One region of the Agrobacterium sp. GW821-FHT02D03 genome, then DNA from elsewhere that is predicted to be linked to it. Evidence: riboswitches for the same ligand, from Rfam matches in the RefSeq annotation. Region 1 holds a riboswitch; each other region holds the start of a gene.

Evidence for each region. A riboswitch is a leader RNA that binds a small molecule or an ion and turns the genes downstream of it on or off. The one in region 1 is predicted to bind thiamine pyrophosphate.
Region 2: another riboswitch for thiamine pyrophosphate. It lies ahead of thiB (thiamine ABC transporter substrate binding subunit); the one in region 1 lies ahead of AC07U5_RS17955 (hydroxyethylthiazole kinase).
Region 3: another riboswitch for thiamine pyrophosphate. It lies ahead of thiC (phosphomethylpyrimidine synthase ThiC); the one in region 1 lies ahead of AC07U5_RS17955 (hydroxyethylthiazole kinase).

Annotation. Positions count from the first base shown of each region.
Region 1 is NZ_JBWKVN010000002.1:991,853-995,124, reverse strand. Features, by position in the region: gene AC07U5_RS17965 (LysR family transcriptional regulator) at 1-171, shown strand, start outside; gene AC07U5_RS17960 (CHASE3 domain-containing protein) at 326-994, opposite strand; TPP riboswitch at 1,204-1,306, shown strand; gene AC07U5_RS17955 (hydroxyethylthiazole kinase) at 1,378-2,115, shown strand; gene thiE (thiamine phosphate synthase) at 2,102-2,761, shown strand; gene thiD (bifunctional hydroxymethylpyrimidine kinase/phosphomethylpyrimidine kinase) at 2,758-3,272, shown strand, end outside.
Region 2 is NZ_JBWKVN010000001.1:395,645-398,916, reverse strand. Features, by position in the region: gene thiP (thiamine/thiamine pyrophosphate ABC transporter permease ThiP) at 1-754, opposite strand, end outside; gene thiB (thiamine ABC transporter substrate binding subunit) at 774-1,787, opposite strand; TPP riboswitch at 1,826-1,933, opposite strand; gene AC07U5_RS01810 (VOC family protein) at 1,984-2,376, opposite strand; gene AC07U5_RS01805 (ABC-F family ATP-binding cassette domain-containing protein) at 2,441-3,272, opposite strand, start outside.
Region 3 is NZ_JBWKVN010000001.1:535,939-539,210, forward strand. Features, by position in the region: gene AC07U5_RS02420 (acyl-CoA dehydrogenase family protein) at 1-857, opposite strand, end outside; gene AC07U5_RS02425 (acyl carrier protein) at 857-1,108, opposite strand; TPP riboswitch at 1,307-1,418, shown strand; gene thiC (phosphomethylpyrimidine synthase ThiC) at 1,525-3,272, shown strand, end outside.

The DNA of each region.
Region 1 (3,272 bases):
CCGTTCCGATGGGAGGTCGTCACAGCGCCGGGTCATTCGCTTCGCACGAACGTGCTTCAACTTATCGACGCGTTGGAGCAAGCAGCCATCGCCTTGCCGGACTTCCGCAAGCTGGACGCTACTACACAGCACCGGCTCGAAAAATTGGAACCGGCCGTCGAAGAAGCATGAGGCATCGGTTCGAAAAGGGAGACGCGTTCTTTGTAAGTCGAATAGGAGCGCTTCGCGATCTTTCAGATGTGCTCTTGCGCTTTACGGTCCTGTTGTTCGCATGTCGTCGTCGGAACACCGCTGCGCAGTTCTGCTTAGACCATGCTTTGGCGGCTCATGACCGGATCAGACGATACCGGCGAGCTAGGTACATCTCGACGCCAGCACGTGTGAGGAACGAAGCCAGGCCCACGATGATCGCCACAACCCTGATGCGGAATTCATCGGCCTCGACCTCGGCGTGCCGGGTGTCCAGCAATGTATGCTCGGTGACGGTGATCTCGCCGATGATATCGCGGATGCGGTCCATCGTTCCGACAGCCATGTAGCCAATTTCGTTCGTGCGGGCGGCATCGGCACCGACGTCATCATAGAGCGATATTGAGTGCTTCAGCTCTTCAAGTTTCTTCTCGATCAATGCGTCGAGCGCTTTGACGCGGGCAACCTGCCCGGAATTGTCCGATATCCTGGTCATCAAATCGTTCTGAAGCAGGTGAAGGCGCTCCATCGCCTTCTCATACGGCGCGAGATAGCGCTTGTCGCCGCTGACGAGATAGCCCCTCTGTCCCGTTTCGGCATCATCAAGCGCGATCAAGACGTCCTTGGTGGTATCGATCGCTTCATAGGTATGGACCACCATATCGTAGTGGTCGCTTAAAAGGTCATGCGTCCATGAGGTGGCAAGGATACCGGCAGCCAGGACGACCCCGACCGGTATCGATCGCAGCAGTGTCGGGAATGTCAGATACTTGTGGCGCAGCGACGTCAAAGACCAGTCAGACATTTACGGGATCATCCAAGCAAGCGCAGTTCAACGTCGTTATATCCGTCCGACGGCAAAAGCGCGAACAGGTTGGCATACACCGTGCCAGGCAGTTCAACGCAACAACAATCAGGAAGTTCAAAGCCGTTCGCCGAATTCGATTGCAGCCATGTGACTTGAACTGGTCTGTCAAACGCCTTGACACGAGGTTCTATTTCTCATTTAGAGTCAGGCATTCCGAGGGGAGCATCGAACGATGCTGAGATGGTGGTGAGCCGGACCCTTGAACCTGATCCGGTTCATACCGGCGTAGGAACGGAACAGTCGCCGTCAGGCACAGCTTTCTTTTCCATGCGTCATGCTTATCCGGGTCCGCAAACCGCGTGTCTGGAGATGAACGGCTGATGGCAAGCTTTCCCACCGCAGAAAAAGCGGCAGACCTTCTGGCTCTCGTGCGGGAGCGACGACCGCGTGTCCACTGCCTGATGAATACGGTGGTGCAGAAGTTTACCGCTGACGGCATCACCGCAATCGGCGGCATTCCCTCAATGACATCGTCGGAAGAGGAAATCGAAAGCTTCGTGACGAAGACGGATGCGCTGACGATCAACCTCGGGACGCTGGACGAAGCGCGCCGCAAGGTCATCCGCATCGCCGTCGCTATTGCCAATCGCCAGGGCAAACCCTGGATCGTTGATCCGGTCCATTGCGACTACTCCCCTTCACGGCTAGAATTCGCCCATGAATTGAGCCGGCTGCACCCCTCGATCACACGTGGGAACGCGGCAGAAATGGCGGTTATCGGCGACGTCGGTGGTGCATTGCGCATTCAGACGGGAGCGGTGGATCGCTTGAGTAATGTCGACCGCAAGGTCCGGATCGTCAACGGCCATGCCCTGATGGCAAAGGTGACGGGAACCGGATGCCTTTCCGGCGGTATCATTGCCGCCTTCATGGCCGTCGAGCCGGATGCGATGCTGGCTGCAGCATCGGCTCTGACTGTTACCGGCGTTTCCGCAGAGATCGCGGCCAGACATGCCAGCGGGCCAGGATCGTTCGAAGTCGCCTTTCTGGACGCCCTCTTCAACCTGAAGAGCGAAGACATACTCTCCCATGCGAGGATCGAACATGACGAAGATTGATTACCGGCTGAATGCCATTGTCGACGCCTCTCTCAGCGATATCGCGCCGCTTGCCGAGCTTGCAGCTCTGGCAGCACATAACGGTGCAACGATCATCCAATATCGCGACAAGACGGCCTCCACATGCCAGATGATCGACCAGGCGAGAACCATCGTTGAAGCCCTTAAGGGCACCGGCGTGCCGCTGGTGATCAACGACCGGGTCGATGTCGCGATGGCAACCGGCGCGGATGGCGTGCATCTCGGCGCGGACGATATGGACGGGGACACGGCAAGGCGGCTTCTCGGCCCAGATGCAATCATTGGGCTCACCGTCAAATCCATGGCTGATGCCCGACACGTCGCGCAAGCGCCGGCCGATTATGCCTGCATTGGCGGGGTGTTCGAAACCACCTCCAAGGTCAATCCGGATACGCCTGTGGGCCTTGCAGGGCTAAAGCAAATCAGGACATACCTGCGCAATGAGCGACCTGACCTGCCGGTTGGCGCGATTGCCGGCATCACGCTGGAGCGCGTTCCTGACGTGATTGCAGCAGGTGCCAATGGGGTGGCGCTGATCTCCGCCCTATTCCGCACGGACGATATAGCAACGACAGCCAAGGCGTTTCGCAATGCCGTGGATGACGCGATAGGAGCACGCCCATGACCGCCATTGCGTTGACCATCGCCGGTTCCGATAGTGGCGGCGGTGCCGGCATCCAGGCCGACCTCAAGACATTCTCCGCTCTTGGTGTCTATGGTGCGAGCGTCATCACCGCCATCACCGCACAGAACACCAAGGGCGTGACCGCGGTTGAAGATATTTCCGCCACGATCATTGCTGCGCAGATGGATGCGGTGTTTTCCGACCTCGATATCAAGGCGATCAAGATCGGCATGGTCTCGCGTATCGACACGATACGAACGATCGCCGAGAGACTGCGCAGCCAGCCCCAACCGGTCATCCTTGATCCGGTGATGGTAGCGACCTCCGGTGACAGGCTGCTTCAGGAGGAAGCAATCGAAACGCTTCGAAGCGAATTGCTGCCACAGGCAACGCTTGCCACGCCGAACCTTCCTGAGGCGGCACTGCTGACCGGAACCGGCATCGCCACCGATCGTGCCGCGATGCTGAAACAGGCCGAGATGATCCTGGCGCTTGGTGCGAAGGCTGTGCT
Region 2 (3,272 bases), on a different contig from region 1:
TCATCACAATCTGCATCAGCGACAGGGCAATGGCACGTGGCGGATCGAAATCGAAGCGGAGCGCCTGATAGATCGCGACCTCGATGGTCGTCGCAGCCGGACCGCCGCCCAGCAGCAGGACAAGCGTGAAGCTCGTGGCGCAGAGCATGAAGATCAGGCCCGCCACACCCGGCACGAGCCTCCGTACCACCGGCCATTCGATGAAGAGGAACGTGGAGAGGGAATTCATACCGAGCACGGCACTCATGCGCCAATATTCGCCGGGCATTCTTTCCAGCCCCGCCAGGAAGAAGCGCACGGCAAGCGGCAGGTTGAAGAAGACATGGGCAATGAGAATGCCGGATAGGCCATAGATGCTGAAAGGCTGTTCCACGCCCGCAGAGAGAAGTGCTGCATTGAGCAGCCCTTGCCTGCCCCAGATGGCAATCAGCCCAAGCGCGCCGACGATCACCGGCAGACCCATCGGCACCGCCATCAAACGGATAATCCAGACACGGCCAGGAAAATCCCGCTGGCGTGCCAGCGCCAGTGCGACCGGTAGGCCGAGCGTCACCGAAAGGACGGTGGAGAGTATCGCCTGCCAGAGCGTGAAGCGGAGAATGCGCAGCGTGTAGGTATCGAAGAGGGCGTTCGACGCCGCCTGTGTATCGAAGGAAAGCAGCGCTGCGACCGCAAGCCCGATGAAGAGCAACACGGCGGTGAAGGCCGCCATGCCACTGATCAGGAACCGTCTTCTGTCGCTGCGCGCAATCACGGGCGGGGTCCGCGTGAGATTACTTCACGCTCATCGCGGTCAGCCACTCATCAATCCAGGCCTTGCGGTTCTTCGCCACCTCTTCCGGCGACATCAGGAACGTCTTTGTCGGCTGGACCAGCTTGTTGAAGGCATCCGGCAGCGGCTGCGACGTGGTGGTGACCGGCATCATCCAGTTGTTTTCCGGAATGGCATCCTGGAAGCCAGGCGTCAGGATGAAGGAAAGGAACGTCTTGCCAAGCTCCTTCTCCGGTGCGTTCTTCAACAGACCGGCGACTTCGATCTGAATGTAATGGCCTTCCTCGAAGCTTGCGGCCTGATAGCGCTCGCTGTGTTCGGCCACCATGTGATAGGCGGGCGACGTGGTATACGAAAGCACCATCGGCACTTCGCCCTTGGTGAAGAGGCCGTAGGACTCCGACCAGCCCGGCGTAACCGTCAGCACGCGATCCTTGAGCTTTGCCCAGGCTTCCGGCGCCTTGTCGCCATAGACCGACTTGACCCAGAGCAGCAGGCCAAGACCCGGCGTCGACGTCCGCGGATCCTGAATGGCGATCTTCTGCGACGGGTCGCCCTCGACCAGTTCCTTCAGGCTTTTTGGCGGGTTCTTCAGCGTCTGGGTGTCATAGACGACGGCAAAGTGGCCGTAATCATAGGGAACGAAGACATCGTCCTTGAAGCCGCCCGGCACCTTTGCCGCGGAGGCGTCGATGCCCGATGCTTCGAAGAGCCCGGTTTCCTTGGCTTCGGCAATGAGGTTGGTATCGAGGCCGACCACGACATCCGCCTTGGAGCTGGCACCTTCCAGCTTCAGGCGATTGAGCAGCGCCACACCATCGGCAACGCCGACGAAATTGACGGTGCAATCACAGGTCTTCTCGAACGCCGCCTTCACCTTGGGACCGGGACCCCATTCGGAAACGAAGCTTTCATAGGTGTAGACGGTGAGAACCTTTTTATCTTGCGCAGCACCAAGGCTCGGCAGGAGGAAGGATGCGGCGACGAGGCCGGACAGCAGAAAACGACGATACATCAGACACCTTCTCGAATGGGTTACGGGAATAGGCGTCTGGATGGAAGCCGTCTAATCCCTCCGCCGGTGTTAACCGGATCAGGTTCTTCGGGTTGGCCAAAGCCTCTCAGCCTTGTCTTTTCGACAAAGCACCCCGTTAGAGCGAGAAAAGATGTAATGACACAATCGGTTATTGGCAAGACGTGACGCCGCGCGCCTATGCCTGCTCCGTCATGTAAACCAGTTCCCAGACATGGCCATCGGGGTCCTGAAAGCTTGCGGCATACATGAAGCCGTGATCCTGCACCGGCTTCCACTCTCGCCCACCGCAAGACAGCGCTGTCTTCAGCATGCTGTCGATCTCCTCGCGGCTGGACGCCGAAAGGCAGGTCAGCACCTCCGTGCCGCGATTGGCATCGGCGATCTCGCCATTGATGAAATCGCGGAAGCGTTCTTCCTGAAGCAGCATGACGAAGATGTTCTTTTCGACGATCATGCACAGCGTTCGCTCATCGGAATATTCCGGATTGAAGCTGAAGCCGAGCGCGGTGAAGAAGGCTTTCGATGTCTCGATATTCTTCACCGGCAGATTGACGAAGATCATGCGCATGGTGGGGCTCCTCCGTTTTGGATAGAGAACCGCATATTTCACGACCTGTCAAAGATGGTTTGGACTAGCCTTCCATCTCTTCGCGCAGCATCTCAAGCTCAAGCCATTCTTCCTCCATGGCCTCCAGCTTCTCGCGAAGCTTCGCCATTTCGTCTGCCAGCTTGTTGAAAGCAGCCGGGTCCTTGGCGAAGAGCTGCGGATCGGCCATGCGCTCTTCGCGCTTGGCGATCTCGTCCTGCAGCTTTTCCATTTCTTTCGGCAGGTTTTCCAGCGCAAACTTCTGCTTGAAGGAGAGTTTGCCCTTGGCCTTGGAAGGCTCGGCACTGGTCGCTGCGCTTGCAGAGGCCTTCGCCTTTTCCTGCTTTTCGGAACGCTTCTTGTCTTCGGCCGCGCCCTTGCGCTGCGCCATCATGTCGGAATAGCCGCCAGCATATTCGATCCAGCGGCCATCCGGCGCATCCGGGTTGGCGGGCGCGATGGTCGACGTGACCGTGCGATCGAGGAAGTCACGGTCATGGCTGACGAGAATGACGGTGCCGGAAAAGCCAGCGACGATTTCCTGAAGCAGATCCAGGGTCTCGATATCGAGATCGTTCGTCGGCTCATCAAGGATGAGAAGGTTGGTCGGTCTTGCCAGGATTCGCGCCAGAATGAGACGCGCGCGCTCACCACCAGACAGATTGCGGATCGGCGTGCGGGCCTGTTCCGGCTGGAACAGAAAGTCCTTCATATAGCCGGTCACATGCTTCTGCTCGCCATTGACCAGCAGGCTCTCGCCCCGGCCATCGGTCAGGTAATGCGCCAGCGTATCGTTAGGATTGAGGTCCTCGCGCTTCTGATCGAGTGTCGCGATTTCCAGATTGGTGCCGAGTTTCACCGTGCCGCTGTCGGGCGCC
Region 3 (3,272 bases), on a different contig from region 1:
TTGTTCGACACTTCGGCCAGTCGCAGTGCGCCGGGCGGTGCTGATCCTGGCGATTTGCGGGCGGCGGCGCGTACGAAGCTTTGCGCCCGCGCTACCGCGTCGGACGCGATGCCGTACCACACGCCGCTCCACAGAAGATGCGAGGTGGCGAGCATGGATTGCGCTGCAATTTCGGCAAAAGGCTTGGGGAAAATCTGTTCGGCCGGCGCCTCGCCCTTGAACAGGAAACCGTCGGAGCAGGTGCCGCGCATGCCAAGCGTATCCCAGACATGGGTGCGCTCCAGGCTATACTGGTCCTTCAAAAACACCGTCATCACCTGATCGGAGGGAGCGGCATCCTTGTTGCTGCGCGAGGTGATGAGAATGGCATCGGCTTCGCTGCCATAGGAAATGACGGTCGCGTCCTTTTCCAGGCGGCAGATGTCACCATCCACTTCGATGGCGCAGATGGAATTGCGAAGATTGCCGCCAATGCCGCCTTCGGTGGTGGCGGAGGCCAGCAGCAATTGTTCGTTTGCCAGGCGGCGCATGAAGGCGCTGTGCCATTGGCTTTCTTCGCCGTGCTCCACCAGGCTCGAGGCCTTGATGTGGTGCATGGCGTAGATCATTGCGGTGGCCGAACAGGCCTGGCCGAGAATGGAGCAGATATCGGCAAGCTCCAGCATGGTGGCGCCTTCGCCGCCCATGTGAACCGGAACCTGGATGCCGAGCAGCTTTTCCTCGCGAAGCGCGTCGACGGCCTCTTTCGGGAAGCGGCCTTCGGTATCCACCGCATCGGCATGTTTTGCGGCAATTGCCGCCACCCGCGCCGCCCGGGCGCTCAGTGCTTCACGGTGAGGCGCGACGGCGAGGTTCATCAGGCAGCCTCTTTCCCGTCGAGAATGGCTTTGACCGTGGTTTCGATGGCGGCGATGCTGGCAAAGGATTTGCGGTTCAGCATGCTGTCGGGAAACTCGATGTCGAAGGCCTCTTCCAGGCCCAGCATCAGCTGCACGGAGGCGAAGGAGGACAGGCCCGCGGCATAAAGATCGGCATCGTCGGCAAGCGTGTCGACGGAAACGGGAAGCTGACCGAATTTTGCCAGCACGTCACGGATAGTAGAATTCATCCCAAGTATCTCCCTTTAACTGGAGGCATTATCGCGTAACTTCTGAGTTACATTTAAAAACATAACATTGTCATAAGTGGTGCGGTTAATTTCCGGTGACATTGCTTGGCGCCCAACGCAATTGTGGTTTCACCACCGCCCTCTTTTGGCGCAACCAGCTGCCAGCTTGACAATCGGCGCCATGAGGTTTTTGATTGCGGCATTCACCAGGGGGGTCCCGGCAAGGGGCTGAGATACTGCTAGAGCGCGCAGTGACCCGTTGAACCTGATCCAGTTCATACTGGCGTAGGGACGGTGCAAACGCGGGCATTCTGGCAGAACCGGCTTAACGCCGGGGAACCGTCATCTTTCCTATCCCGCGCTTTTCGTCTTCATGCTCGAACTGGGTCTCCACTGTTTTGCTTTGGAGCCTCACGATGAACATTGCCGCTAAAAATCTTACCCCAACCGTTACCACCGGTCCGTTGCCCGCCTCCACCAAGGTGCACAAGCCGGGCGTTCTTCACCCGCATATCCGCGTGCCGATGCGCGAAATTGCGGTCCATCCCACCGCCGGCGAGCCGCCGGTGACCGTCTATGATGCCTCCGGTCCCTATACCGATCCGACACATCTTGTGAACATCGATGCCGGTCTGCCGCGTCATCGCCAGGAATGGGTTCTGGCGCGTGGCGATGTCGAAGCCTATGAGGGCCGGCATGTGAAGCCGGAAGACAATGGCTTTGCCACCGGCGAGCGACTGACGCCGGAATTTCCCGTGCGCAACCAGCCGCTGCGCGCCAAGGCGGGCAAAGCCGTCACCCAGCTGGCCTATGCGCGGGCGGGCATCATCACGCCGGAGATGGAGTATATCGCCATCCGCGAAAACCTCGGACGCGAGGCGGCGCAGGAGAAGCTTGTGCGCGATGGCGAAAGCTTCGGCGCGCATATTCCAGATCATGTGACGCCGGAATTCGTCCGCCAGGAAGTGGCTTCTGGTCGCGCCATCATCCCCTCCAACATCAACCATCCGGAAGCCGAGCCGATGATCATCGGGCGGAATTTTCTGGTGAAGATCAACGCCAATATCGGCAATTCCGCCGTCACCTCCTCCATGGCGGAAGAGGTGGAGAAGATGGTCTGGGCCACGCGCTGGGGTGCCGATACGGTGATGGATCTCTCCACCGGGCGCAACATTCACAATATCCGCGAATGGATCATCCGCAATTCGCCGGTGCCGATCGGCACGGTGCCGCTTTACCAGGCGCTGGAGAAGGTCAACGGCATTGCCGAGGATCTGACCTGGGAGGTGTTTCGCGATACGCTGATCGAGCAGGCCGAGCAGGGCGTGGATTATTTCACCATCCATGCCGGCGTCCGCCTGCATTACATTCCGTTGACCGTCAATCGCGTCACCGGCATCGTCTCGCGCGGCGGGTCGATCATGGCCAAGTGGTGTCTGCATCACCACAAGGAAAGCTTCCTCTACGAGCATTTCGACGAGATCTGCGACATTTGTCGCGCCTACGACGTGTCGTTTTCACTGGGGGATGGCCTGCGCCCGGGCTCGATTGCCGACGCCAACGATGCCGCGCAATTTGCCGAGCTGGAGACGCTGGGCGAGTTGACGCAGATCGCCTGGGCCAAGGATTGCCAGGTGATGATCGAAGGCCCCGGCCATGTGCCGATGCACAAGATCAAGGAAAACATGGACAAGCAGTTGAAGACCTGCGGCGAGGCGCCCTTCTACACGCTTGGACCGCTGACGACCGATATCGCACCCGGTTACGACCACATCACGTCGGGCATCGGTGCGGCGATGATCGGCTGGTTCGGCACGGCGATGCTCTGCTATGTCACGCCGAAGGAGCATCTGGGCCTGCCCGATCGCAACGACGTGAAGGTCGGGGTCATCACCTACAAGATCGCGGCGCACGCCGCCGATCTCGCCAAGGGGCATCCGGCGGCGCAGTTGCGGGACGATGCGTTGTCTCGCGCCCGCTTCGAATTCCGTTGGGAAGACCAGTTCAACCTGTCGCTCGATCCGGAAACGGCACGCTCCTATCACGATGAGACGCTGCCGAAGGAAGCGCACAAGGTCGCGCATTTCTGCTCCATGTGCGGGCCGAAATTCTGCTCCATGCGCATTTCCCATGATATCCGCGCCGAAGCCCAGAAGGAGGGGCT